2 linked regions of the Prochlorococcus marinus str. MIT 9515 genome follow. The protein of the gene in region 1 binds, or shares a complex with, the protein of each later gene. Links are inferred from orthologs where the notes say so. Each region holds a gene or a part of one and is shown in the gene's direction. Other genes may lie near its edges.

Region 1 (15,167 bases):
GCTTATTATAAGAAAGCTCAGAGAGTAAGAACTTTAATTAGAAAGGATTTTGATAGTGCTTTTGATAAGGTAGATGTTTTATTAACCCCTACATGCCCTACTACTGCATTCTTGAAAGGTGATTTTATAAACGATCCTTTATCTATGTATTTGTCAGATCTTTTAACTGTTCCAGCTAATCTTGCAGGGCTACCAGCAATTAGTATTCCATGTGGATTTGATAAAAAAGGCTTACCTATTGGTCTTCAATTAATCGGGAATGTTTTGGAGGAGCATCGAATATTAAACGTCGCAAATATATTTGAAAAGGATGCTGACGTCATGAAGAGAAAACCTAGTATTGAAATTTGAATTAATAATTAATTTGTGTGAGTTAAACATAGAAATTTTTAAAATATTCTCTATCTTGTAAATATAAATTGTTTAAATATGGGATTCGTTCCACTTCATAATCACAGCGATTACAGTCTTCTAGATGGAGCAAGTCAAGTTTCGAAAATAGTTGATAGGGCATCAGAACTTGGAATGGAGTCAATTGCCTTAACTGATCATGGAGTAATGTATGGAGTTCTTGACTTAGTTAAAAAATGCAAAGACAAAGGTATAAAACCAATTATTGGTAATGAAATGTATATCATTAATGGTTCTATTGACGATCCTCAACCAAAGAAGGAAAAAAGATACCATTTGGTGGTTTTAGCAAAAAATCATGAAGGCTATAAGAATCTTGTTAAATTAACGACAATTAGCCATCTTAATGGGATGAGGGGTCGAGGTATTTTTTCTAGACCATGTATTGATAAATCTCTTTTAGAAAAATACAAAGATGGTCTTATTATTTCAACAGCATGTTTAGGTGGAGAAATACCTCAAGCAATATTAAAAGGAAGGATAGATGTAGCTGAAAATATTGCATGTTGGTATAAAAATTTATTAGGAGAGGATTTTTATTTAGAAATACAAGATCATGGCTCCATGGAAGACAGGATTGTGAATGTTGAAATGATTAGAATTGGTAAAAAATATCAAATTAAAGTTATTGCTACTAATGATGCTCATTACATTTCGAATATGGATGTTGAAGCACATGATGCATTACTTTGTGTCCTTACAGGAAAATTAATAAGTGATGAAAAGAGATTGAGGTATACAGGAACAGAATATATTAAAAGTGAGATTGAAATGCTTAGACTTTTTAATGATCATATTGATAATGAATCTATTAAAGAAGCTATTAATAATACGGTTGAGGTTTCTCAAAAGATTGAAGTTTTTGATTTGTTTGGAACCTATAGAATGCCTAAATTTCCATTAAAAGAAGAGAAGGATTCTTTATCCTTTTTGACAAAAATATCTAAGGAGGGTCTTTTAAAACGACTTAATAAAGCTAATTTAGATGAAGTTGATGAGATTTATACCAAAAGATTATCCTCAGAATTAAAAATAATCAATGACATGGGCTTCCCAGATTATTTTCTAGTCGTTTGGGACTATATAAAATTTGCTAGAGATAATTCAATACCTGTTGGTCCTGGGAGAGGATCTGCTGCAGGTTCATTGGTTGCATTTTCTCTTCAAATTACAAATATTGATCCTGTTAAACATGGATTGTTATTTGAGAGATTCTTAAACCCGGCAAGAAAGTCAATGCCTGATATTGATACAGATTTTTGTATAGATAGGAGAAGCGAAGTTATTGATTATGTAACTAATAGATATGGCGAAGATAAAGTGGCTCAAATAATTACCTTTAACAAAATGACATCTAAAGCTGTACTCAAGGATGTTGCCAGAGTTCTAGATATCCCTTATGGGGAATCTGACAAGTTGGCAAAGTTAATACCAGTTGTAAGAGGAAAACCATATAAGCTCAATGAAATGATTGATAAAAAATCTCCCAGTCCTGAATTCAGAGATAAATATTTAAAAGATAGTAAGGTAAAAAGATGGGTTGACTTAGCATTAAGAATAGAGGGAACTAATAAAACATATGGTGTGCACGCTGCGGGTGTTGTAATAGCATCAGAGTCTTTAGATATGCTTGTCCCTCTTCAAAGGAATAATGAAGGACAAATAATCACTCAATATTCAATGGATGACATTGAATCGCTAGGATTATTGAAAATGGACTTTTTAGGTCTTAAAAATCTTACGATGATTGATAAGACAATTTCTTTAATAGAGTCCTCCACGGGACAAAAAATCAATGTTGATGAATTACCTCCAAATGATAATAAAACTTTTGATCTTATTGGAAGAGGAGATTTGGAAGGCATCTTTCAACTAGAATCCTCCGGGATGAAACAAGTTGTCAAAGACTTTAAGCCAAATTCTCTTGAAGATATCTCCTCAATTTTAGCCTTATATAGACCAGGACCTCTTGATGCTGGTCTCATACCAAAGTTTATCAATAGAAAAAATGGGAGTGAAAAAATAGATTTTCCTCATCCTTTAATTAAATCAATTCTTACTGAAACTTATGGAATAATGGTTTATCAAGAGCAAATTATGAAAATTGCTCAAGATTTGGCAGGCTATTCTCTTGGTGATGCTGACTTATTACGCAGAGCAATGGGTAAAAAGAAAGTATCTGAGATGGTTAAACATCGCAATATATTTATTGAGGGAGCTTGTAAGAAAGGGGTAGATAAAAAAATTGCTAATGATCTTTTTGATCAGATGGTTCTATTCGCTGAATATTGTTTTAATAAAAGTCATTCCACTGCATATGGAGCAGTTACTTATCAAACTGCTTTTTTAAAAGCTCATTATCCAGTAGCTTATATGGCTTCTTTACTAAGTGTTAATGCTGGTTCAAGCGACAAAATGCAGAGGTATATTTCTAATTGTTATTCAATGGGAATAGAAGTCATTTCTCCAAGTATTAATTCATCTGGAATTGACTTTACTGTTAAAAAGGATCAAATATTATTTGGGTTATCTGCTATTAAAAATCTAGGAGATTCTGCCATAAAAAATATAATAGAGAATCGTAACAAACTAGGAAATTTTAAATCATTTTCTGATTTATGTGATCGTCTACCTTCAAATATTTTAAATAAAAGAAATCTTGAATCTTTAATTCATTGTGGAGCTCTTGATGAATTTTCCGAGAATAAAAATAGAGCTCAACTATTTTCTGATCTTGATTATGTAATGGAATGGGCTTCCTCACGAAATCGTGATCGGATCTCTGGGCAAGGAAATTTGTTTGACTCCATCAGTAATATTGAACATAAGGAATTTTCCTTACCTAAAGGATCCAAAGTTGATGATTATTCCCTAATAGAAAAGCTAAAACTAGAAAAGCAACTTTTAGGTTTTTATTTATCAGATCATCCTTTAAAACATCTTGCAAAGCCAGCTAAGCTTGTTTCGCCTATAAGTATTTCTCAGTTAGAAAACTCTCACGATAGAACTAAAGTGTCTTTGGTTGGAATGATTCCTGAATTAAAGCAAATTACGACTAGAAAAGGTGACAGAATGGCAATTGTTCAGTTAGAGGATCTATCTGGAACTTGCGAGGCAATAGTATTCCCAAAAACATATTGTAGATTATCTGAATTTTTACTTACTGATACCAGACTATTAGTTTGGGGAACTATTGATAAAAAAAGTGATAAGACACAACTAATTATTGATGATTGTAGAGAAATAGATAATCTTAAATTACTTGTTATTGACCTTGATAATTCCCAAGCCTCAGATATAAGAATTCAAAACACAATAAGAGATTGCTTAGTAAAATTTAAACCAGATAGGGATAAATGTGGAATTAAAATTCCAGTATTAGCAGCAGTTAAGAATAATGAATCCACAACCTATGTTAAGTTTGGAGATCAGTTTTGCGTAGGAGATATTGTGGGTGTTACGAAATTACTCTCTGATAAATCTTTCCAAGTAAATTTAAAATCGTTGATTGCCTAATTTACTGTTTCTTATCAAAATTTTGAGATGCTGGTTTAAAAGCAGCCTTCGCTCTTTCAATATTCAAGGGAATATTTTCTATACCAAAAAAACTTCCCGGTTCTTTATCCCAACTTGCAGATAATATGCCAAAACTTAGCCCCCCTAGTCCTAGTAAGAAGAATAATGCCGATATTGCTATCGTTGAAGAAGGAGGTATTTCAGCAATATTTCTTGTGACAATTATATAACTTACAACAAATACGGACATACCCATGATTGTTGGTATTCCTGCAGTAAAAAAGATTCTTCTTGCCATCCTGTCAGCTACATATTTTGGTATTCCAGTTGATTTTTTAGTATTGGAGGTTATTGTTGGGACCTTTTTTTCTATACTTCTAAAGGCATCACTCTCAACTATCTTTTTCTTTTTTGTAAAGTTTTTCTTTTTAGATTGTTTTTTTTTCATTAAAGGAATTCATCCTCTGATTCCAATTTTTTTAATAAGGTCTTGATAGTTTTTGGGATCTTTACCTTTTATATATGATAGCAACCTTTTCCTTTTACCTATCATTTTTAATAAGCCTTGCCTAGAAGCGTAATCATGAATATTTCCTTGAAGATGTTCACTTAATTTTGTAATCCTTTCAGAGATCATTGCAACTTGTATCTCAACTGATCCAGTATCTGTTGGATGTACTTGATGAGATTCAATTAGTTTTTGTTTTTCAGCTGTATCTAGAGTCATTAAATTTATCTACTTATTACCACTTTACTACGTTATTGGCCTAAATTACTACTATTTTTGTCTAAATAGTTCATTGCTTCTTTTAGTAAGCTTTCAAACGAAATGGAATTTATTTCTAATGTCGCTATTTTATTATCTTTAATATCATTAATGAGTTTAGGGAACAAGTTTTTAATTTTTTTATTTGGGTAATTTAGAGATTGAAGTGTTAGCTCAAGATCTTCAAAAATTGAATTTAATTCTTTATTCTCTTCAAGAAAATTATTTGTTTTTAAATTTTCTTTTTCAATTTGTTGAGTAAATACTTTACTTTTCAATTCAAGTATTATTCGATCTGTCATTTTTTGTCCAATTCCTTGAACAGAACTTATCAATTTCTTGTCATTATTTGATATTGCATTAATTATTTGATTTAAAGTAAATTTATTTAATAATGCAATTCCTATTTGAGATCCAATACCTTTAATATTTAGGATTTGAATAAAAAAATCTCTTTGATCCTTAGTGAAAAAGCCAAAAAGTGAATCAGAATCTTCTTTTTTGATGTGTTTTAACCAAAGTATAATTTCTTTATCAGAAACATTTTTTGAATTTAATTCATTAAAAACAGATTCTATTGTCTGAATTTCGTAGCCTAATCCCTGACAATTTATTAGAATATAAAATTTATTATTAGTTTGCCATGAACTTACTAATTTTCCCTTTACCCAACTAATCAATTAACCACCATCCACCTGACATCCGATAAGAGCACCGGCGGTTCCACCTGCTGGAACAGCCCAAAATCTGTCTTTGCCCCTAGATGAAGAGAGAGCTAATCCAGCGCCAAGAAGACCACCTATTACTGACCCTTCACTACAGTCATTGTCATCAATATTATTGGCTTTCTCTCCACCACATGGAATTTCCACGTCAATTTCATAATTTCTAACATATCCAGGGCTTGATTTTGTCCCTGGAATATATTCTTCCCTATACTCAGTCCTGGTACATGTTACGGATTTAGGGGTTGATGCTTTTACTTGAAGAAATGGATAAAAACTGAAAAGTGCTAATAAGAATAATTTCATTAAAAATACTTTTTTTTATATTTTAAATCTTTTTCATAATTTTGCTAGTAGAAATAATAGTTCCTAACAAAACAAGTAATGAGCCTATTATAAAGTTTATGTTTATTAATTCATTGAAGAAAATAATTCCCCAAATAGAGCCAAAAAGTACTTGCAAATAGTTTATCGTAGCGGCTTCCGAAGTTGGTAATTTCTTTAATCCAATGGTTAAAAATGTTTGCCCTGCTTGGGTAAACATTCCTATACCTATGATCCATATTAAATCGTTAATATTTGGTGTTACCCAATTAAAAAATACTATTGGTGATAATGTAATTACAGATATTAATGGAAAGTATTTAATTATTACAAAGATATCTTCCGATAAGGATAATTTTTTGACAGTAATGTAGGCAAGCGAGGTTGATATGGCACCAAGAAATGCTATTAATACAGATATTTTATCTATCTCAATGTTTAAACTTGATAATTGATATGGATTTAAGATGATTAATATACCAAACCAACCTGCTAAAGATGCAATAATTATATTCTTAGAGATTTTTTCGTTTATTAGAATTCCTGCAAATATAGATATAAATATAGGGTATGTATATTGAATAACAGTAGAAATATTTAAAGGCATATTGCGAATAGCATAAAATATACAAACTAAAGCTATTGTCCCTAAAAGGCCTCTTAGTATAAGTAATGGTTTGTTCTTTCCCCAAGGATTTACTTTCCTTTTATTAATTATCAAAGATGTTATTAACAAGCTGAATAATGATCTAAAGAATACCAATTCGTATATAGGTATCCCATTATCGATCTTCTTCACGCAAAGAGTCATAAGACTAAAGAAGAATGAAGCAAATATTAAATTAATTTTATTAAATGATTTATTATTTTGATTTAGAAAATCTTTCAACATTACCAAAAATAATTTTATTGTGAAATTAAGTAGATTCTTTTAAAGGATTGACTTATAACATAATGATAATTAGGACATCTTTTTAGAAAATATATAAATGGGACCTTCAATACATCCAAGAACTATCCAGGAGGTTAAAGATAAGGCAGATATTGTAGATGTTATTTCTGAACATATTGTCTTAAAGAAAAAGGGAAAAGAATTTGTTGGGATATGCCCTTTTCATGATGATAATAAGCCGTCCATGACAGTTTCTCCTGCGAAACAATTTTATTATTGTTTCTCATGTGGAGCTGGAGGTAATTCTATTAAATTTTTAATGGAGTTTACTCGTAATAACTTTACAGACGTAGTCCTCTCTCTCGCAAAAAAGAATGATATAAATGTTATAAATGTTGATGGCCCTCAACAAGAGGTTTATAAAAAACAATTATCTAGAAGAGAAGAACTTTATAAGATTCTTCGAGTTACAAAAGATTGGTTTGTTTCACAATTAAATAATTCCTTGGGTAAAGAGGCCCTAAACTATTTAACTTCGCAAAGAAATTTAAATATTAAAAATATTAATGATTTTCAATTAGGTTTTGCTCCAAATTCATGGAACGATTTATTCAATTATCTCTCAAAAGTAGAGAAATTCCCTTTGAAGTTAATTTTAAGTGCAGGTCTTGTTGTCTCTAAAGAAAATTCTGATAAGGTCTATGATCGCTTTAGAAATAGATTGATAGTTCCTATTTTTGATATGCAAGGGCGAGTGGTTGCTTTTGGAGGAAGATCTCTTGATGGTCAAGAACCAAAATATTTAAATTCTCCCGAATCGGAAGTTTTTGAGAAGGGTAAAATGCTATTTGCGTTTGATAAAGCATCCAGCAATATTAGAAAAAGTGATAAGGCTGTTGTAGTGGAAGGTTATTTTGATGTTATTTCACTTCATGCAAAAGGCATTACGAATTCTGTTGCTTCTCTCGGAACAGCGTTAAATAAATATCAAATTTCCCAACTTTGTAGATGTACCGATAGTAAAAATATAATAATTAATTTTGATTCTGATAATGCAGGGATATTAGCTACTAAAAGAGTTATAAACGAGGTCGAAATCTTATCACTTCATGACCAAATAAATCTAAAAATACTCCAAATAAAATCATTTAAAGATCCTGATGAGTATCTTAAAAGAAACACTCCAGAAGATTATATAAATTTAATAGATAACGCTTCTTTTTGGATAGATTGGGAAATTGATCAAATTTTTGAGAATAAGGATTTATCTAAATCTGATATTTTTCAGAACGTTATTTCCTCTTTAGTTAAGTTATTAAGCAAACTTCCTCAATCTGCTACAAGAACTCACTATTTGCAAAAAGTCTCTGAAAGATTAAGTATGGGGCAAGCGAGATTAGCTATCAAATTTGAAGAAGACTTAAGAAAACAAGTTAAAGGGTTTCGTTGGCATGGAAGATCAAAAAAATTTGAACAGCCAAATGAAATAAGTCAACGTGAAAAAAATGAATCAGAGATTATTTATTACTATATACATTGTCCTGAATACAGACTTTTTATTCGTGAAGAATTGCTTAAAAGAGAAATAGAAAAATTTAACACTGAATATATTCGTCTCATTTGGGACTCTATTTCAACAATAGAAGGAAATAATTTTGGTTCAAATTATTTAGATGATTTGAGAAATTCAAATAATCAAAAACTTAATAATGACTTTATTTCTCTAAATTTAATTTCACTATTGCCTGATCACTTAGCTCTTAATAATTTAGAAGTCTTAAATAAAATAAATACTTTTATTAATCCAGATGAATTATTTTTAACTACTTTAAAAAATCCTAAACATAATCTTCTCGGAACCTTGTCTCTTTTAGAAAGATACAAATCATTAAAAAGGTGTAGACATCTTATTGAATCTTGGGGTTCTCAAAGACTTAAAACTTTAGAAAACTGTATTTCTATTTTAATCGATAATTCTTTATTAGAATCTTCAGAATCGAATAAAGAGATTGATGATGTCTTTAATGATTTAAACTCTGATGCTATAAAATTTCAAGAATTATATTATCTAGAAAGACAGCACATTAATCTTCTTGATAAACAACGGTGTGGAAATTTTTCTTCTAATCAATAACTTTAAACGAATTTATAAACAATAGCTTTTAATTATCTCTCTTACTTTTCTTGGCTTGTCTTCCATAACATAAGCCTCTAATTCTTTTTCATAATTTCCAGATATTCTTACTGAATTTTTTAAAGCTTTTAATTTTCCTACATGAATTTTATCTTCTATGTTTTTAATTACTCCTGTAGGTTTGTTGTTATTGCAATACTGGACTAGATGCGTTGTCTCATGCCTTAATGCTCTTTTTATATATAGACTTGTTTTGTGATTGTCGTAACGTTTGTCTTCTCTATAACCGCCTAATTTTTTAGCGTTTTCAGTACATATAACGATCGCTTTTTCTCTCTTTTTATAAAAACCTACAAACTTTTCATCTATAAGACAAAGATCTGTATTTTCCTCTATTGAATGATTTGATTTATTGATTAGTTCTATTATTTCTTTATCAATTTTGTTTATAAATAATATAAATTCAAACATATTCCTTTTTATTTAATTATATTTGGAATTTTTTTAATATCTGTTGTAGATCCGGAACTTAATGAATTTCTATTCATTGCCCATACTTGTTGTTTTTTTGCAATTGCCCAAGTAATTACTTCATTATTATATCTTTTATTCAAGGAGTCAATTGTTTTCATAAGTCGTATAGTTTTTTTTGAGTCTTCTTGAAATTCATTATTGATAATTGATTTTTGTAAATATTTGCAATTAGTTAAATCCTGCATTAAAACTCCAGCTTTAGATAATTTATATCCCGGCGTATAAATCTCTTTAGATAATTCAACTACTATTTTTAAAATAGTACTTGTGTTATCTGTTGCATTGATAAGTTTTTTATAAGCACTTTTTTGATAAGCATGATTTGAATAATGACTAGTTCTTGTAAATATAGTAATGGTAGATGATTTTAAATTTTGATTTCTCATTTTCTCGGATGCCTTTATTGCATAAATTGCTAATGCTTGAGTCAAATCTTCTAATTTTGTAATTGGCTTACCAAAGCTTCTACTTACTTGAATCTCTTTCTTTGGCTTCTTACTTGTTTCTATCGGAAGACATTTCTCTCCTCTTAATTCAAGTTGTAATCTTTTCCCGATAATACCTAATTTCTTAATGATTTCATTTTCATCCATATCTCTTAATTCATTGACATTTTTAATCCCTTTGCTCTGTAACCAATTAGATGTTTGTTTCCCGACACCCCATACCTTTCCCACACTAATTTTTCTTAAGTAATTAGTCTCATCATGGATTCTGACTAAATCAAATATTCCTGCTGAAGAATCTATATTCTTAGCTAGTTTATTAGCAATTTTTGCTCTTACTTTGTTTTCTGCTATTCCGATTGTTAAAGTTATTCCTAAATTTTGATATATTAAGCACCTTACTTTTCTTGCCCAAGGATTTAAATTTTTATCTTTAGGTCTCAGAATTGAGACAAAGGCTTCATCTATAGAGTAAATCTCGATCTCTTCAGAATAATCCTTTAATAAATTCATTAATCTCTTGCTCATATCTCCATAGAGAGAGTAATTTGAACTTAAAACTGCTACTCCTAAGCTATTCAATTTTTTTTTTACTTTAAAATAAGGAATTCCCATTTTGATTCTCAAAGCACGAGCTTCAGGACTTCTTGCGATAATGCATCCATCATTATTAGATAGGATTACTACTGGTTTATTCCTTAAATGTGGATTAATACTTTGTTCGCATGATGCGTAAAAATTATTAGCATCTATGAGAGCTATTGCTTCAGTAATTGAGCTTTTGCTTTTCATAAGTAACTATGTATTGAATAAATTACAACTCCCCAAATCTGTATATCAACATGATTCCTAAAACTGAAGTCCGGGTAATTATGATTTTCTGCTTTTAAATATAATTCATTATTTCTTATAGATAATCTTTTTATTGTAAATTCTCCATCTATCATCGCAATGATGATATTCCCTGGTTTAGCAGTTAAACTCTTATCTACTATTATTAAATCTTTATCTTTAATTCCTGAATTTATCATTGAGTCACCTTTAACTCTAAGAAAAAAAGTACTAAAAGGATTAGATATTAAATGCTCATTCAAATCAATATTTTCCTCAGTATAGTCATCTGCAGGAGATGGGAAACCTGCTGAGACCGAATCACTTAATAATGGAATTTTCACCTTTTTAAAAGTCAAATCAGAAGAATGCATTTTTATATAGTACATATATACTATATATTAAAATATTGAAATTGTGTCTGTTTTAAGATTTTATATAATAATTTTAAATTTTCTCTTTAGGCACGATGGTAAGGCGAACCATTAGAAATAGAAATAACTCTATAAATTTGTTCGACTAGAATTAATCTTGCAAGTTCATGAGGAAAAGTAAGAGGAGAGAGGCTTAGTAGAAGATGTGATTTGTCTTTAATATCTGAAGGAATTCCATCGGCATCTCCAATGAGAAAATTAATTTTTTTATTTTTAAAATTCAAAAGTAAGGAGGTTAGTTCAGTTGAACTAAAAGATTTACCTTCTTCAGTAAGGCAAATAATAATATTATTAACTCGAATATTATCTATATTAAAACTCTTGGATTCATTAATAATAAGATCAGGCATTCTTTTTTTGTATTGATTAATTCCTTCTCTTATCCATTTTTTTTTAATTTTACCAATAGCATATATTGATAGCCTGTTAGCCTTAAGCATGAAAAAAAAGAAAAATTTCTCTATTCATCAAGAAGATAATTAAATTCGTCATAAAGCTCATCTTCGATAGATAGATTTTTTGAGGAACTAGGTTTTCTTGAATTTATATTATGAAAACAGTCCTCACTTTTTTTTAATAATTGATTTGCTTCTACTGTCTCATTTAGATTATCTGAGTTATCAATTATCGAATAAAAAATCTTAGAAGGTTCTTCAAATTTTTTCGGATTAGAAAGTTTTTGAGGATTTTGAATTAAATTGTTATTGTTAAACAAATTATTATTTTTTTTAAAAGTATTGAGTTTACCTAAATTCTTTTTTGATAGGCCCATACAATTTAATAAAGATATAAACTATATATTTAATTTAAACATAATATTTCTCTTTTGGATGAATTTTAAGAACCATCATCAAAAAAAAAGATTTGGACAACATTGGTTGGTTAATAATTTAATATTGGAAAAAATAAAAGAAGTCGCTGAACTCGATGAAAAAGATTTTATTCTAGAAATTGGTCCGGGAAAAGGGGCTTTAACATCGAAATTGTTAGATTCAAAAATTAGTAGATTACATGCCGTCGAATTGGATAAAGATTTAATTGACCTTTTAAATAATAAATTTAGAAATGATAAAAAGTTTTCACTTCAACAAGGCGATATCCTTTCAACAAATCTTGACTCCATAAATAAAAAAATTACAAAAGTGATTGCAAATATTCCTTATAATATTACAGGTCCAATATTGGATATTTTTATTGGAAGATTAGGAATAGTTAGTAAGAATAATTACAAGAAAATAATTTTCTTAATGCAGAAGGATGTTGTGGATAGGATTTTATCTAAAGAAAGTAGTAAGAATGCAGGAGCTATGAGTGTGAGGATGCAACTTATCTCTAACATAAAAAGAATATGCGATGTGCCTCCATCATCTTTTAACCCACCTCCAAAAGTATTTTCTTCTTTGGTTGTTTTTGAACCATTGAGGCCTGAGAAACGATTAGATATTAAACTAGAGAGATATATAGATAAACTTCTTCAAATTTCATTTAATTCAAGAAGAAAAATGATTAGAAATACTCTTAATTCAATCCTCTCAGAGGATGAGATTAAGAAATTAGCTGAATTATCTGAAATATGCTTTAATTCAAGACCTCAAGATATTTCAATTAATAAATGGATTAAGCTTGCAGAGGGATGTATTAAAATAACAAATAAGAATTAGTAAAATGACAAAATTATCTACAACTAAAATTTGTGTGAAATCACCTGCGAAGATAAACCTCCATCTTGAAATTATCGGAAAAAGAGAGGATGGATATCATGAATTAGCAATGATAATGCAGAATATTGATCTTTTTGACTATATAGAATTTGAGAATAATCAAATAGGTGATATTGAATTAAAGTCTAATAACAAAGATTTAAGTCTCAAGGATGATAACTTAATAATAAAAGCAGCAAATTATGTAAAAGATATATCAAAAAAAAAAGATTTAGGAGCTAATATCTTTCTTAAAAAAAATATTCCTATTGGTGCTGGTTTAGCTGGAGGTTCCAGCAATGCAGCCGCAACAATAATTGGACTTAATAAATTATGGGATTTGGATCTTGATAACGAAACTATGCTTTCACTTTCCTCAAAACTAGGATCAGATGTACCTTTTTTTATAAACGGAGGATGCCAATTTTGTTTTGGAAGGGGAGAAATTCTTGAAAATTATAATTCTAAATTTGATTATGGCGTAATACTCTTAAAAAATCCAAATATTTCAATCTCAACTGCAGATACTTACAAAAAATATAGTAAGGAATATTGCTCAAATTTTTTAACTGAATCTGAAAAAACAAATGATATCAGAAATGATTTGAGAATAAACGGATTTAATGATCTTAATTCTTCAAATCAGATTATAAAAGTAAAAAATGATTTACAAATTATCGTTGAAAAAGAAAATGATTCTGTAAAGAAGGCATTATATCTTCTCTCAAATTTGCAAAATTGTTTATCTTTTTCAATGAGTGGATCTGGCCCAACATGTTTTGCTCTTTTTAAAGATATAAATAAGGCTAATGAAGTTTTTGAACAAAATCATAAAATGTTTAATAATAATGGATTTGAAGCGTGGGTCTGTAAATTAATTAATAGTGGCATAACCTTTTTGTAAAAACCTTTTTTTTCTATAGAAAATGAATAATGAAAAATCATCCAATATTAACGATGTTATTAAAAATCAAAATATCCCTGAAAAAGGCCCCTTAAGTTTTATAACTGGTTCATTAACAAGTTTTCTTCTTTGTCTATTTTTTTATTTTATAAGTAATAAAATTGCAATTTATTTTGCAATTCACAAACCATCCAATACATCCGAAATCGTACAAAGTATATCTTCTAGCATTAATACATTAATTATTGGTTTGTCTTTCTTATTAACCTTTTCCTTTGCTTTTATAGGTTTAGGTCTTTTTATTGTATTTATTCGAAGTTTTTTGGTTAAAAAAAAATAAATTAATAATATTATAAATAAAACTAATGTTTTTTAATGTCTGTTCATGACTTAGGCCTGTTAATACTTTTGCTGTCTCCCGGCATGATTTTGTCAATATTACTACTTATAACTTTTGTAGAAGGAGGCTAATTTAACCTTGATGGTATAAATTTATATATATGATCAATTAGGGAATTACTCGTGGCTAGTACTTTATTATTTAATGCTTTGAAAGAAGCAATTGATGAAGAGATGGCAAATGATGTAAACGTTTGCGTTATGGGAGAAGATGTAGGCCAATATGGTGGTTCTTATAAAGTCACTAAAGATCTATATGAAAAATATGGCGAATTAAGAGTTTTAGATACTCCAATTGCCGAAAATAGTTTTACGGGGATGGCAGTTGGTGCTGCAATGACAGGATTAAGACCGATAGTGGAAGGTATGAACATGGGATTTCTACTATTAGCCTTTAATCAAATTTCTAATAATATGGGCATGCTCAGATATACAAGTGGGGGCAATTATAAAATACCTGCAGTTGTTCGTGGCCCTGGCGGTGTTGGGAGACAACTAGGCGCTGAACATAGTCAAAGATTAGAGGCTTACTTTCACGCAGTTCCTGGGATCAAGATAGTTGCTTGTAGTACCCCCACAAATGCAAAAGGATTAATGAAAGCTGCTATAAGGGACAATAATCCCGTTTTATTTTTTGAACATGTCCTTTTATACAATTTATCTGAGGAATTGCCTGAGGGAGATTATATCTGTTCTTTAGATCAAGCTGACATAGTCAAAGAGGGGAAAGATATTACGATTCTTACCTATTCAAGAATGAGACATCATTGTTTAAAAGCTATTGAAGAGTTAGATAAGAAGAATATCGATGTCGAATTAATAGATCTGATAAGTTTAAAACCTTTTGATATGAAAACAATTTCGAAATCTATTAAAAAAACTAATAATGTAATTATTGTAGAAGAATGTATGAAAACTGGAGGAATTGGAGCAGAATTGATTGCTTTGATTACAGAAGAATGTTTTGATGATCTTGATCATAGACCTATAAGATTATCTAGTCAGGATATTCCTACTCCTTATAATGGTAATTTAGAAAATTTAACAATAATTCAACCGCATCAAATAGTCGAAAAAGTAGAAGAAATAATCAATGGGAGTATTTAAGAAATGAAAAAAAGGCAAGGTTGGTTTTTTTTTATTATTTTCTT
Region 2 (15,170 bases), 740 kb from region 1 along the record:
TTCTGCCTAAAGTCGACGGAATAGTAACAAGATTAACTAAGACAATCGAATTTCTAACAAAAAATGGAGATGAAGTCATCGTATTTTGTCCCGAGGGTTGTCCTAATACTTATCAGGGAGCGACAATAGTTGGTGTAGCTGCTATGCCATTACCATTATATCCTGAATTGAAATTAGGCCTTCCTGGCCCCGCAGTCTCTGATAAGCTAGAACAATTTAAGCCAGATTTAATACATGTAGTTAATCCAGCAGTACTTGGTCTAGGAGGTATATGGCTAGCTAAAACAAATAATATTCCCCTAATTGCAAGCTACCATACACATCTTCCAAAATATCTTGAACACTATGGAATGGGAATGTTAGAACCGCTTTTATGGGAATTATTAAAAGCAGCTCACAATCAAGCCTTATTAAATCTTTGTACCTCATCTGCAATGGTTAATGAACTTGAAGACAAAGGCATACAAAGGACTGCTTTGTGGCAAAGGGGCGTAGATACTGAAAACTTCAAACCAGAATTAAGAAGCGAAAAAATGAGAGAAAAATTATTTGGTAAATATAAAGATGCCGATTCACTTTTGATTTATGTAGGTCGATTATCTGCAGAAAAGCAAATTGAGAGAATTAAACCAGTTTTAGAAAGCATACCAGGAGCATGTCTAGCTCTTGTTGGAGATGGTCCATACAGAAGTCAGTTAGAAAAAATTTTTGAAAACACTAAAACAAATTTTGTAGGTTATTTGTCTGGAGAAGAACTTGCCAGTGCTTATGCATCTGGAGACATTTTCTTATTCCCGTCAAGCACGGAAACTCTTGGATTAGTATTATTAGAAGCAATGGCAGCAGGATGCCCAGTGATAGGAGCAAATAAAGGAGGAATTCCCGATATTATCAACGATGGAATAAACGGCTGCTTATATGACCCAGATGAAAAAGACAATGGAGAAAAAAGTTTAATTGAAGCCACGAAGAAAATTTTGGCAGATAAAAATAAAAAAGAAGCTATGAGAATAGAAGCTAGAAAAGAAGCTGAACAGTGGGACTGGAATCAAGCTACTCTTCAATTACAAAAATATTATTCAGAAACACTAGAAAATATCTCTTAATGTTCTTTGAATTAAGCTACATGAGGTGGTGGCGTAGGATTAATAAATGTATTGATTGGAAGTATTAAAGTAGCTATATTTTGATTCTTATCAGGCCTCTGTTTTTTTGGAAATCTTTTCCCAAAAGGCACCCTAATAACATTAGTACCTTCAACAGAACCAACTTTTAAATTATTTACTGATAAATTATTAACAAAATTTGGTAAATCCAAATTCTTGATTGGCAAGAGTTTAACTTTGCCATCCTTAAGATCTTTGCTCATAGCTTCAAATACCCCAAATAAATTTGATGCTTGATAATAATAATCAAAAAATTTAAAAAAATTCTATAAGAAAATATTAAATTTTTTATTCAAATTGACATTAACTAAAAAAACAAGAAAATGCCAGTCTTTTAAGCACATTTTTTCTCCTCTAAGAAATCTTGATCATTGACATTACAAGAACAAATTAAATTTCTATCTCCATAAGCATTATCAATCCTTGATACTGAAGACCAAAATTTATATTCGTATTTACCTTTATAAGGATATGCAGCCTTTTCTTTTGAATAAGGATAATTCCAATTATCTGAGATCAATTCACTTATGGTATGAGGAGCATTACTAATTAGATTATTATTTTTAAGATCAATATTGTTTTCAATTTCTTCAATTTCTTCGCTTATTAAAAGCATAGCTTCACAAAATCTGTTTAATTCTGTCAAACTTTCACTTTCTGTCGGCTCAATCATAATAGTCTCAGGAACCGGCCAACTTATTGTTGGAGCATGAAAACTATAATCTATTAATCTTTTGGCTATATCATTTACACTTAAACCTGTTTTTGACTTCAAATCCCGAAAATCAAGAATGCATTCATGAGCAACGAAGTTATTTTGTCCTTTATATAAAATCCTAAATTTATTTTTTAATTTATTAGCAATATAATTTGCTGACAATATTGCATGAGTACTCGCCTTCCTTAAACCGCTTTGACCGGCCATCTTAATATACATCCAGCTTATTGGAAGAATACTTGCACTTCCGTGCTGTGAAGAAGATACAGAATATCCAAGGTGACTAAAAATGTTATCTGTTAAAGAATGGGAAGGAAGGAAAGGACTTAAAATATCAGATGTTGCAACTGGACCAACACCTGGTCCGCCGCCGCCATGAGGTATACAAAAAGTTTTATGTAAGTTCAAATGGCAGACATCCACGCCATAATCTCCAGGCTTACACAATCCGACCTGAGCATTAAGATTGGCCCCATCCAAATAAACGAATGCGCCAACTGAATGAATTAATTCACAAATTTCTTTGATTTTTAATTCAAAAACTCCATGAGTAGAGGGATAAGTTAGCATTAATGCACCGATTTTATTATCTAGTTCTTTGACCTTAATTAATAAATCCTCATATGAAATATTACCCTCAGAATCACATTTTATAGTTACAACATCAAAACCTGCCATAACAGCGCTAGCAGGATTTGTTCCATGAGCACTTTGTGGAATTAAGCATTTTTTTCTTGCTAAATCGCCTTTTGAAGCGAAATAAGAATTAATTGCCAATAGACCCGCAAACTCACCTTGAGAGCCTGCATTTGGTTGGAACGAAACTGAATTCAAACCAATAAGTTCACTAATCCATTTCTCAAGATCACTTATTATTTTTGAATAACCTCTAGTTTGATTAGCTGGAGCGAAAGGATGAATTGAAGATAAATTAGCCCATGAAATTGGACTAAGCTCTGCTGCAGAATTTAATTTCATAGTACAACTTCCCAGCGGAATCATTCCATCAACCAGTGAAAAGTCTTTCTCAGCAAGTTTAAAAATATACCTCATTAAATCAGTCTCACTTTGATAGTTCTCAAATATATTTTGTTGCATCCATTCTTTATTTCTTAGAGGAATACCTTCAAAATGAAAAGAATTATTAACTTTAATGTGTTTAAAATCTTCTTTTTTACCGACACCATTTGCTATTAAGCTAACTATTTTACGGATTTCATTTTCATCAGTAAGCTCATCTAGGGAAATTCCAAATCCTGTAGAATCCTCAATCGACGAACCCAAAGGTAAAATTCTAAAATTAAATCCGTTTTTCAAAGCTTCTTTATGAATCTTTTCAGATTCCTCGCAGTAAATATCCACACTATCAAACCTATTCCCAAGAGGTATTTTGAAACCTAACTCACAAAGACACGATTCTAAATATCTTCTTAATAAAACTAACCTCTTAGCCATTTTTGTTAAGCCATTAGCACCATGATAGATGGCATAAAAAGAGGAAATTATTGCTAGCAACGATTGAGCTGTACAAATATTACTAGTCGCTTTTTCTCTTCTTATATGTTGTTCTCTTGTTTGTAGTGCCAATCTCAGTGATTGTTCTCCGTTTTTAGATAGAGTTTGCCCTACTATTCTTCCGGGTATAAGTCTTTTATATTTTTCACTACATGCAAAAAATGCTGCATGAGGACCACCAAAGCCCATTGGGACCCCAAATCTTTGAAGACTTCCAACAGCTATATCTACTCCAAATTCGGCTATTGGTTTTATTAAAACTTGCGCAAGAGGATCAATAATTGATGTAACAATGATTTCTGCTTTTTGAGCTTGGGAAACTAAAAATGTTGGATCAAATAATTCTCCATTTTTCCCAGGAAGCTGAATTAAGAGACCAAAAACATCATCATAATTTTTAAGGTGCTTTTGATTAAAACGTTTTAAATCAATTCCTAATGGTTTAGCTCTCGTCAATAAAACATTAAATGTATGATCAAAAACATTTTCATCTACTAAAAAAATATTTGAGGACTTATTTTTCCTGGCGGAAAAACTCATTGTCATTGCTTCTGCAGCAGCTGTTCCCTCATCTAAAAGCGAAGCATTAGCCACTGAGAATGCTGTCAATTCACAAATTAAAGTTTGAAAATTAAATAAAGCTTCTAATCTGCCTTGCGCAATTTCTGCTTGATAAGGGGTATAAGCTGTATACCATCTGGGGTTTTCTAATACATGCCTTTGGACAACCTTTGGAGTATGGGTACCATAATATCCAAGACCGATTAAGGATCTTATTTTATGATTTTTATTAGATATTTCTTCTAATTCGTTCAATGCCTCAATCTCAGAACAGCCTATTGGCAGGCTATTTGAATATTTTTCTTTAAACTGAATATCTTCAGGAATAACTTGATTAATAAATTCGTCTATGTTATTAAAGCCAAGTTTTTGAAGCATTTTTTTCTCATCATTCTCCTTCAATCCAAGATGCCTTCCAATAAATAAATCCGAGTTAATTGAGGGATTCATATTTAATTTATTTTTCTTTAAAATAGCCGGTTTTTAAAAATTTGCTTTAATTTGGTGAAACCTTTGATTTATATTCATCTGAATTCATTAATTCGTCTAATAAAACATTCGATTCTGGTTTAATAATTAGCAACCATCCATTGCCAATTGGATCATTTTGCAAAATTTCTGGATTATCAATAACACTTTCATTTACAGAAAGCACTTCTCCTGCGAAGGGAAGATATACTTCTTCAACTGCCTTAACAGACTCTATTGTTCCAAAAGTTTCTCCCTTTTGTAAATTAGTTCCTTTTTCAACTAATTCAACAAAAACAATATCTCCTAATTGATCAATTGCAAATTCACTAACACCAATTTTTAACAATCCATTTTCTTCCTTTACATATTCATGTGTATCGGCATACTTTAAATTATTCGGAAACTTATAGGACATAATAAAATTTATGAAAAAATGAGAGATTCCCTTTCAATTAGATTTTCTTCTAATAACTCAAATACTAATTGAATTAAAGCAATTTTGATGTGAGCCATGTGAGAACCACCTTGAACAAAAATATTATATGGATCTCGTAAAGGAGCATCAGCTGAAAATTCACTTGTACTTCCTTCAATAAACGTGCCTCCTGACATTAATAAATTTGAATCATAACCACTCATTGGAGAAGGAATGACACTTAAAAAAGAATCTATCGGTGAAGAATTTTGAAACGATTGACATACTTTTTGTATTAAGTGTGGATTATTTAATCTAACTGCTTGAATTATGTCTGACCTGTAAGACTTTGGCTTTGGTAAAACCATAAAACCTAGTTTTTGAAAAACGGCAGCAACCAAATCGGCACCTTTGAGAGATTCATGCACCATTTGAGGTGCTAAAAATAATCCCTGCAGAATTAATCTGCCACAACCAAAGTTAATTCCTGCATCGGCTCCAATTCCTGGTGCAGTTAACCTACAACATGCCATTTCAACTAATTCAGAATCACCTGCAATGTATCCACCAGTAGGAACAATTGTCCCACCCAAGTTTTTAATTAGTGATCCAGCGATTATATTTGCACCGTTGGTAATTGGTTCACTTTCTTCTACAAGCTCTCCATAACAATTATCAACAAAACAAATACACCCAGGACTAAGAGAATGAACGAGATTGCAGATATGTTTGATTTGATTATTATTTAAAGATTTTCTCCAACTATAACCACAACTTTTCTGGATAAATACTAATTTACATTTATTATTTTTAAAAAAAGTTATAAGTTTTTCATCGTACGAATTTGTTTTTTCATCAATACTAATTTGTCGATATTCAACTCCTAAATCTAATAAAGAACCTTTTCCCTTTCCTCTAATACCTATCACTTCCTCCAAGGTATCGTAGGGATTGCCTGTAACAGATAACATTAAATCACCGGGACGCAAAATTCCAAAAAGAACGGAACTTATCGCGTGAGTCCCGCTTACAAATTGCATTCTTACAGCTGACTTTTCTGCAAGAAAAAATTTTGCAAATACATCATCAATCTTTTGTCTAGATAAATCATCATGCCCACTACCTGTTGATTGATTGAAATGAATAGTTGAGACTTTTTCTTCATTAAAAATTCTCAAGATATTCTGTAATTTGTCATAAATTTGATTTGATCTTTCGTGAAAAATATCTTTTAAATCTTCCTCTAATGCAATAACCATCTCTTTGGCTAAATTAAAATTATAATTTTTATTATTTTTCATTCTTTAAAACTCTCTTTTTTTGAAAAGCTATATCTCTTAAATGCATAAGAAAAGCGTTAGGTCCTCCCTCACTAAAATAAGAAAGTTTTTTTGATGTCTCATAAAGATCAAGTAATTCTCCATCTAATTCCTCTGCCGTATAATCTTTTATTCCAGCTATCACTTCCGCGAAACGCTCTCTTCTTAAAGGCTTTGAACTTGTATATGCCTCCATAACGACAACTTTACAATATCTCCAAGGCCTGTTTTGACAAAAATGATCAGAAAGAGCATCGCTTAATGTAGAGGCTTCATGATCTTCGATATACCAATCGAAAGATGAAGGAAGAGGTTTCAATCCTGAAAAAATTTCAAATAATTCTCCTGCTGACAATGGCTTACCAGAGTCATTTTTTAGTGGCAGAGCAGAATCTTCCAATGATCTCCATAATTCTGGGTGATTTTCTTCTAATTGATCCCTTATCGAATCTATACCTTGATCAAGAATCGTATTAACTTGTGCCAAAGCAAGAAAAACTTCTGGCCCTGGGGATGACAACTTTCCATTCCTTAAATTTGAAATCTGAGAATTATGCACTCTACCTAAATCAAGTATTTCAGAAAGCAGAGGCAAAACCCTGTGTGACCATGCATTTCTCTCATGCCAAAGATGAATCAAATGAGCCATAGCTCTTCGACCCTTCAATAATTTCTCCCGATATCCTAAACTCACGGATAATTAAAATAATCAATAGTATAGTATGATAATATTACATATCGGCCTTTTTGAAAACAGCTCTTCCAATATTATGAAATCAGTTATCTTCCAAGAAACAGCCAAATTAAAAAGACCTGTACCTGCAGAAAAGGTTTTAGAACTTCACTACAAATTTTTAGCTCCATCTAGCCACTCTAAAAATTACCCTCCTAGATTACATAAGACATGGGGGACTATATTTTTTATGATCGCAATACATGTATTATCTTTTGTAGCGTTACAACCACAGTTTTGGAGCTTACCCGCGGTAACTGCATTATTTTTCTTTTACTGGTTAACTGCATGCCTTGGAGTCACTTTGGGTTATCATCGATTGCTTTCCCATAGATCATTTGTTGTTCCAAAATGGCTTGAAAGATTTTTTGCCACGTGTGGTGCCATAAGCTGTCAGCATGGTCCTATTGATTGGGTTGGTTTACACAGACATCATCATTCATTCTCGGATACAGAAGTCGATCATCACAATAGCAAGAGGGGATTTTGGTGGAGTCACATGGGATGGATGTTTAAAGATGTTGAAGCTCTTAAAGCAGTACCAAAGTTAAGTGCAGATTTAATAAAAGACCCCTACTATAGATTTTTAAATAAATATTTTCTTTTTCTTCAAATACCAATTGGCTTATGCTTATTCGCAATAGGACAAAAACTAGAAGTTGGAGGCTGGGCAATGGTCTTATGGGGGATACCTTTAAGACTTGTAGTCGTTTATCACATAACTTGGTTAGTAAACTCAGCTACTCACTGTTGGGGTAAGGCTCCTTTTGAAAGCGGTGATGAATCAAAAAATAATGCTTGGGTTGCAGCTTTAACATTTGGAGAGGGATGGCATAATAATCATCACGCTTTCCCTAATTCAGCAAGACAGGGTTTATTCAAAGGGCAAATTGATTTGACTTGGGAGCATATTAAACTTCTTGCTAAATTGGGATATGCAAAAAAAGTAAAATTACCCTCTAGGACTTATTATTAAATATATAAACTAATAATTTTATGGCTAAAAGAGTAAAAGTCGTTTTAACAGAATCAATTGCCACACTCGGAAGAGATGGTGATGTTGTTGAGGTTGCTCCCGGTTATGCAAGAAATTACTTATTACCTTTCGGTAAAGCATCTAATGTTACCCCATCTATTCTGAAACAAATTGAACGAAAAAGAGCCAAAGAAAAAATTGCTGCAGAAAAATTAAAACAAGAAGCTATTGACTTTAAAACTGCTTTAACAACCATTGGTAGATTTACAATTAAAAAACAAGTTGGTGAAGATGGGGTTCTGTTTGGAACTGTTACAAATGGAGATGTTGCAGAGGCAATACAATCAGCTACCAAAAAAGATATTGATAGAAGAGACATAACAGTACCGGACATTCATAATTTAGGTTCATTCGTCGCCAAAATAAAACTTCATCAAGAAGTAAGTGCGGAAGTTAACATTGAAGTAACAAGTTAATAACTTTGTTGCATTATTTCTAAAAGTAGTCAGAGTATATATCTAAGTCTTCAATTATATGGTTTCGGTTCCTTTCCCAAATAATGGGTCTAATAAAAATTTCAAAAAAGACTATAGTAGCGAAAATGCAGGATTAGTTCCTCCCCAAAATATTCAAGCAGAAGAAGCTATTTTAGGTGGTATTCTTCTTGATCCGGATGCAATTGGAAGAATTGCAGATTTAATTAAACCAGAAGCTTTTTATATAAATGCGCATCAAGATATTTTCAAAACAGCCCTAATGTTACACACGCAAGGCAAACCTACAGATTTAACATCAATGAGTGCGTGGCTTGCAGACAATGGATCACTTGAAAAAATTGGAGGAAATTCTAAATTAGTAGAACTAGTAGAAAACGTTTCTTCCACAGCTTCAATAGAACAAGTAGCGAATTTAATAAGTGATAAATTTATACGGAGACAACTAATCCGATCTGGGAATGAGGTAATTCAGCTAGGATTTGATCAAACACAAGAAACTAATGAAGTATTAGATAAGGCAGAGCAAAAAATTTTTGAAATTAGCCAAGAAAAACCCACTAAAGGTCTTACTCAGGCGGCAGAAATTCTTACAAGTACTTTTAATGAAATAGAGTCAAGGTCGTTGGGTAAATCTGTTCCTGGTATTCCGGTCAATTTTTATGATCTTGATGCAATGACTCAAGGTTTTCAAAGAAGTGATTTAATAATTGTGGCAGGAAGACCATCGATGGGTAAAACTTCCATGGTTTTGAACCTAGCAAAGAATGTAGCTCAATCTCAGGATCTTCCTGTTTGTGTCTTCAGCCTTGAGATGAGTAAAGAGCAACTTACTTATAGATTACTTTCTATGGAAGTGGGTATAGAAAGTGGAAGATTAAGAACAGGTAGACTACAACAAGATGAATGGCCTTTACTTGGAGAAGGAATCAACTCATTAGGTCAACTTCCCATTTTTATTGATGATAAACCTAATTTAAGTGTTTTAGAGATGAGATCGCTATGCCGAAGATTAATAGCTGAGCAGAAAAAAGAACTGGGTTTAATAGTTATTGACTACCTGCAACTAATGGAAGGTACAACACCAGACAACAGAGTTCAAGAGCTATCTCGTATTACTAGAGGTCTTAAAAGCATGGCAAGAGAGTTAAAAGTACCAGTAGTAGCCTTATCTCAGTTAAGTAGAGGAGTTGAGTCAAGAACAAATAAAAGGCCTATGTTAAGTGACCTTAGAGAATCGGGTTCTATAGAACAAGATGCCGACTTAGTATTAATGATTTATAGAGATGAATATTACAATCCAGAAACTGAAGATAGAGGCATAACTGAAATTATTGTCACTAAACATAGAAATGGACCCGTTGGAACTGTTAAATTATTATTTGAACCACAATTTACAAGATTTAGGAATTTAGCTAATTAATTCATCACGAAAATGAAAAAGCAACAATCCTCCAATGAATCTTTTGACGTTATTGTTATTGGAGGAGGACATGCAGGATGTGAAGCTGCCATTACGACAGCTAAATTAGGCTTTTCAACCGCATTATTCACAATAAATTTGGATAGAATTGCTTGGCAACCATGCAACCCCGCGGTAGGTGGACCAGCAAAAAGTCAATTAGTACATGAAGTTGATGCTTTAGGTGGAATCATTGGGAAACTAGCTGATGAGACAGCAATACAGAAAAGAATATTAAATGCGAGCAGAGGGCCAGCAGTTTGGGCATTAAGGGCTCAAACCGATAAAAGAGAATATTCGAAACGAATGATAGAGATACTACAAAACACTGATAATCTATCTTTGAAAGAAGCCATGATTACTGAATTATTGATAAAAGAGGTTGAAACTTTTACCAAAAACTCAAAGAATACGACAAAGCAAATTAAAGGTGTGAAAACTTTTTTTGGAACCTGCTATTCTGCAAAATCAATAATAATAACTGCCGGAACTTTTTTGGAAGGGAGAATCTGGATAGGTAATAAATCGATGTCTGCAGGGAGATCCGGAGAGCAAGCGGCTCAAGGTTTAACTGAAAGCTTACATAGTCTTGGAATAAAAACTGAGAGACTAAAAACTGGAACTCCTGCAAGAGTGGATAAAAAAAGTATTTCTTTTGATGCATTAGATATTCAGCCAAGCACAGCTTCAGATAAATATTTTTCATTTGATCCCAAAATAAAAAACGACATGCCACAAATTTGTTGCCACATAACACGAACAACTCAAAAAACTCATGAATTAATTCGTAATAATTTGCATTTAACCCCAATTTATGGAGGATTTATAGATAGTAAAGGACCTCGATATTGCCCTTCTATAGAAGACAAAATCGTAAAATTTGCAGATAAAAATTCACATCAAATTTTCTTAGAACCTGAAGGGATAAATACGCCTGAAATTTACGTACAAGGATTCTCAACTGGGTTACCTGAAAATATTCAATTAGAACTTTTAAGAACATTACCAGGTTTAAATAAATGTAAAATGCTTAGGCCTGCTTATGCTGTCGAGTATGAATACATTCCTGCAACTCAACTTAAGTTATCATTGGAAACTATTGAGATAGACAATTTATTTAGTGCTGGACAAATCAATGGTACAACTGGCTATGAAGAGGCTGCTGCTCAAGGATTAGTAGCTGGAATAAATGCAACTAGAAAACTTAATATGAAAGATCCAATAATCTTTTCAAGAGAGAGCAGCTATATAGGCACTATGATCAATGACTTAATAACACGAGATCTAAAAGAACCATATAGAGTTCTCACAAGTAGAAGTGAATACAGACTTACTTTACGAGGAGACAATGCCGATAGGAGATTGACTCCTTTGGGTTTTGAAATAGGATTAATTGATGAACGAAGATGGTTTGCTCATAAAGAAAAAATGAAATTACTTAAAGAAGAAAATTCAAGATTAGAAAATACACGTTTAAAATGTACTGATGAAATCGCCAGAAACATAGAGTTAGAAAGTGGCTCAAAAATTAAAGGATCGACGACATTGAAAGATCTTTTAAAAAGACCAAATGTTCACTACTCTGATTTTATAAAATATGATTTGGCAAACAAAAGTCTACCAATAGCAGTTATGGAAGGAGTTGAAATAGACATTAAATACGAAGGTTACCTTAAAAGACAACAAAATAATATCGATCAGATAAATCGTCAAAGTCTCAAATCACTGCCAATCGAAATTAATTATGACCTAATAGATACTCTATCTTTAGAGGCCCGCGAAAACTTAAATAAAATAAAACCTACTAATTTTGGGGATGCCTCCAAAATACCCGGTGTCAGTAAAGCTGATTTAACAGCATTACTAGTTTGGCTTAAAATAAAAGAAATAAAAAAAGAAAAGACAAATAGTTTTGTTGAAAAAAAGTTATCATCTTAAAAGAAATTGGTATCATCACTGAATAATAAACTCTTTAACTCACCAAGAATTTTATGGGAAGAGAAAGCTACTGCTTTCTTAGTTGAAAATTCTTTACCAAAAATATCTGGCTCATGGAAATTAATGTTATTAGGTGATGGTAGTCCAACAAGACATTTACAACTTTTAACTAATCAAGAAACAAAAATCAAATTAATATCTATGCAAATAGATCCTCTCTTTAATAAAGAAGGTCCAATAGAAATCAATCAATTAAAAGAACCTTTAATTAGAAGGCAAGTTTGGATTAAAAATCAAAACGAAAGTCTTGCGTGGGCTGAAAGTTGGTGGAATTCACAACAAGTCAGTGAGAATTTAAAAGCAAAAGAAGAACCAATTTGGAAAAACTTAACTCAAGATAGATCAGAATTGTTTAGAGAAGTCGATAGCATTTCAATAGTTAATGCGAATTGGTTGGAGGAAGAATTTTGTTTTAAAGGTCCATTTTGGTCAAGAAATTACAGATTTTTTCGTAATAAACAACCTTTAACCATTATTCGTGAGGTCTTCAACCCTCAATTAGAAACTTGGTTAGGTTCCTCAGGAATTCAAAATTTTTCTAATCTATATTCTTCTTCTTCGTCTTGACCTTGGAAGACTTCTCCCATTATTTAAACCACTTGTTATGTTATCTTCATCACCATTAAGATCATCAATTTTTTCAGCAGATCTTTGCCATCTATTAACTTTTAAGTCTGAATCATCCGGCCATTCATCAAAATAGTTTGATTTTCCATAAGGCAACTTCTTTTGTTCATCTATTTGAATATTTTTAGGTTGTCTTAAAGATAAGGCCTCTAAAGGACGTTTTGAGGATATCTTTGCTAATTCATCAGATCTAGATTCTCTTGAAAAAGATTTAATATCTTGTACATGTGCATAACTATTTTCCTGATCTGACAAATCTTCCTCTTCAAAAAACACATCCATTTTATCTGAAACCCATTTACCAACATTTTTAACATTCCTGCGAGATATTCCTCGGAAATCAGTACTCCTTTTATTTCCGGGTCTTGAACCTGATACCCCATCAACAAATTGTCTTCCTGTTTCAACAATTTTATCAACTTGCTTATCAAGTATTGTTCTATCAAAATTATTTCTAAAGTTTCTAGGCCTGCGAGAATCCATAAATTATCTTTGTTTTAAATATCAAGTTACAACAACATAATAGGAAATTCTAAATAAAGAAACATAATCACATTTTTAAATTGTCAATCAAATAAAATTAAACAGTTTTTATTCCAAGATCCATTAAAAAACAAATTACAGCATTTTTTACAAGCGATATTCTTCATCCTTTTTCTATACATATATTTCTCCCCGCAATTTAAGCATTTTCCTATATATTTTAATGCTTTTCTTTCAACTGGAAAATTATGTCTAATACTTATCTGAAAATTTTTTTCTTCTTTGTTGATTTGGTTCATTTTACTTAGAAAATTTGGCCCGTGTATCTCATTAATATTCAAAATCCTATCTACCCAGGCATGAATCATTTCATGGCAGAGCGTACTATAAATTTGATTAGACGATAATTTACTTAAAATTGGCTTTGATAAAATAATCTCAGAATCAATAACTCCATTAAATTGTTTTCGCTTATAAAAACCTGCAGTTGTTTTTAATCTGTTATCACTCCATCTAACCTTTACTAAAGGCTCTTTATTAATTGTTAGAGATTGATCAAAAAATTGCTTATTAAATTTATGGAATATTGGTAAAAGAGGAATTACAGACATTATCGATTAAATTTAGTATTATTTTGACAAAAAAAGTCATCAAAAACGATTTATTTTCTTAAAATTAAAAAAAATCAAATTTTAAAATGGATGCATTACTAGTAAAAGATATTGGTGTCAAAGCTTTATTAATAGGTGGAGCAGTACTTGTTTCTTTTTGGACATTCAATGCTGTTAAGCTTGTTATAAGTGCAAGAGGAATTAATCCATTAGTTCGAAAATTCTTTGATCAAGTAGCAGCAGGAAGAATAGACGCTGCCTATGGACTTACTACAAAAACTTACAAAACACATGTAAAACGTCAAGACTTTTTAAAGTTTTTAGCTGGCTTAAATTTAAATAAATATAGAAATCTAAAGTCAGGAAGACCTAGAGTTCAAGAAGATCAGATCATAATTACTTTAAATTTAAAATCTGAAGATAAAAAAGAAGAGCTTCCACTAGATTTTACTTTTTCAAAAACTGACAAAGATTGGAAGATAGACAGAATTGCCAAAGTAAATTAGTAAAGGTTTAAATACTTGTGAAACATCAAGAACTTCGGGAAGAAGAAATAATAAAAAAATTAGAATTAAACCCAAGCAGGTTAGATAAAGAACAAATCATTTTTGAAGCAATGAAAAAAGGGCTTAATGATTTTTTTGATGGAATACGTATGGCCTTAGATCCCTTAGTAACTTTTGGTGTAAAGCAAGTGCCAGAGAAAGTAGAAGAGACATCTAATAAAGGATGTAAATGGAGTGATTTTAAAGGATTAACAACTCAATTGATCCAAAGAGAACTGACTGGGTATGCCGCTAGAGATGCGATCAAATCAGTTATGAACTCTGCGACTAAAGAGCAATGGAACGGATTTTACAGACGAGTATTAATTAAAGACCTCCGCTGTGGTGTTTCTGAAAAAACAATTAACAAAGTTGCAAAAAAATTTCCACAGTATGCGATACCTATATTCTCGTGTCCCCTTGCTCATGACAGCGCAAACCATGAAAAGAAAATGATAGGCAAAAAACAAATTGAAATTAAACTAGACGGAGTCAGAGTATTGACAATTATTAGGAATAATAAAGTAGAAATGTTTTCGCGCAACGGCAAGCAGTTTCATAACTTTGGTCATATCATTGCAGAAATAGAAAAAGTATTAGAAAAACATCCTGATCCCCAAGATTTAGTATTAGACGGTGAAGTGATGAGTGCTAATTTCCAAGACCTGATGAAGCAAGTTCACAGAAAAGATGGTAAAGAATCAAAAGATGCAGTCTTACACTTATTTGATATATGTCCACTTAAAAATTTCAAGGAGGGTTTATGGAAAAAACCCCAAACCACAAGAAGTATGCTGGTAAAAGATTGGGTAACAAAAAATTCAACTTTTTTAAAACATGTCCAAACACTCGATTGGGAAGATGTGGATTTAGATACTACTAAGGGACAAATGAGATTTATAGAACTTAATAAAGAAGCAGTAGAGGGAGGGTATGAAGGCGTTATGATTAAAAATCCTAATGCTTGGTATGAATGCAAAAGAACACATAGTTGGTTAAAAGCAAAACCATTCATAGAAGTTACATTGAGAGTTGTAGCAATAGAAGAAGGAACAGGCCGAAACGAAGGTAGGCTT

The links.
Region 2: the proteins of dnaG (region 1) and dnaB are in contact, whole or in part, in a crystal structure (PDB 2R6A), measured with the Geobacillus stearothermophilus proteins. The link is inferred for Prochlorococcus marinus str. MIT 9515 from one-to-one orthologs. Residues at the interface, in WP_049624496.1 of Geobacillus stearothermophilus: Lys456, Leu457, Leu458, Pro459, Ala460, Asn463, Ala464, Leu467, Leu535, Leu536, Ile537, Ala538, Gln544, Glu545, Asp548, Tyr549, His552; in WP_033016901.1 of Geobacillus stearothermophilus: Ser13, Glu15, Ala16, Gln18, Glu91, Leu92, Asp94, Ala95, Val96, Pro97, Thr98, Ala99, Ala100, Asn101, Tyr104, Tyr105, Ile108.

Annotation. Positions count from the first base shown.
Region 1 is NC_008817.1:906,803-921,969, reverse strand. Bases 6,323-9,249 are described here. They hold dnaG (DNA primase), read left to right. Parts: upstream 6,323-6,731; coding sequence 6,732-8,768; downstream 8,769-9,249. Other genes in these bases: P9515_RS04970 (Y-family DNA polymerase), read right to left, coding at 9,248-9,249; P9515_RS04975 (hypothetical protein), read right to left, coding at 8,781-9,239; P9515_RS04985 (DMT family transporter), read right to left, coding at 6,323-6,634. Outside these bases: Asp-tRNA(Asn)/Glu-tRNA(Gln) amidotransferase subunit GatA, read left to right, coding at 1-351; P9515_RS05010 (DNA polymerase III subunit alpha), read left to right, coding at 430-3,927; P9515_RS05005 (PAM68 family protein), read right to left, coding at 3,929-4,375; rpsO (30S ribosomal protein S15), read right to left, coding at 4,385-4,654; Holliday junction branch migration protein RuvA, read right to left, coding at 4,687-5,373; P9515_RS04990 (glycine zipper 2TM domain-containing protein), read right to left, coding at 5,374-5,724; more of P9515_RS04985, read right to left, coding at 5,747-6,322; more of P9515_RS04970, read right to left, coding at 9,250-10,540; P9515_RS04965 (LexA family protein), read right to left, coding at 10,537-10,953; P9515_RS04960 (23S rRNA (pseudouridine(1915)-N(3))-methyltransferase RlmH), read right to left, coding at 11,040-11,453; P9515_RS04955 (hypothetical protein), read right to left, coding at 11,474-11,785; 16S rRNA (adenine(1518)-N(6)/adenine(1519)-N(6))-dimethyltransferase RsmA, read left to right, coding at 11,844-12,674; ispE (4-(cytidine 5'-diphospho)-2-C-methyl-D-erythritol kinase), read left to right, coding at 12,679-13,617; P9515_RS04940 (DUF3082 domain-containing protein), read left to right, coding at 13,640-13,957; P9515_RS04935 (pyruvate dehydrogenase complex E1 component subunit beta), read left to right, coding at 14,140-15,123; protein translocase subunit SecD, read left to right, coding at 15,127-15,167. UniProt on the Escherichia coli protein: RNA polymerase that catalyzes the synthesis of short RNA molecules used as primers for DNA polymerase during DNA replication.
Region 2 is NC_008817.1:1,644,056-1,659,225, forward strand. The notes cover bases 7,670-10,599. They hold dnaB (replicative DNA helicase), read left to right. Parts: upstream 7,670-8,408; coding sequence 8,409-9,791; downstream 9,792-10,599. Other genes in these bases: P9515_RS08945 (acyl-CoA desaturase), read left to right, coding at 7,670-7,874; rplI (50S ribosomal protein L9), read left to right, coding at 7,895-8,350; mnmG (tRNA uridine-5-carboxymethylaminomethyl(34) synthesis enzyme MnmG), read left to right, coding at 9,804-10,599. In the rest of the region: P9515_RS08915 (glycosyltransferase family 4 protein), read left to right, coding at 1-1,106; P9515_RS08920 (hypothetical protein), read right to left, coding at 1,118-1,369; gcvP (aminomethyl-transferring glycine dehydrogenase), read right to left, coding at 1,501-4,410; glycine cleavage system protein GcvH, read right to left, coding at 4,457-4,846; P9515_RS08935 (methionine gamma-lyase family protein), read right to left, coding at 4,855-6,147; P9515_RS08940 (hypothetical protein), read right to left, coding at 6,137-6,859; more of P9515_RS08945, read left to right, coding at 6,936-7,669; more of mnmG, read left to right, coding at 10,600-11,768; P9515_RS08965 (chorismate lyase), read left to right, coding at 11,775-12,395; P9515_RS08970 (hypothetical protein), read right to left, coding at 12,372-12,938; P9515_RS08975 (SprT family zinc-dependent metalloprotease), read right to left, coding at 13,022-13,549; P9515_RS08980 (hypothetical protein), read left to right, coding at 13,636-14,055; P9515_RS08985 (ATP-dependent DNA ligase), read left to right, coding at 14,073-15,170. UniProt on the Escherichia coli protein: The main replicative DNA helicase, it participates in initiation and elongation during chromosome replication. Travels ahead of the DNA replisome, separating dsDNA into templates for DNA synthesis.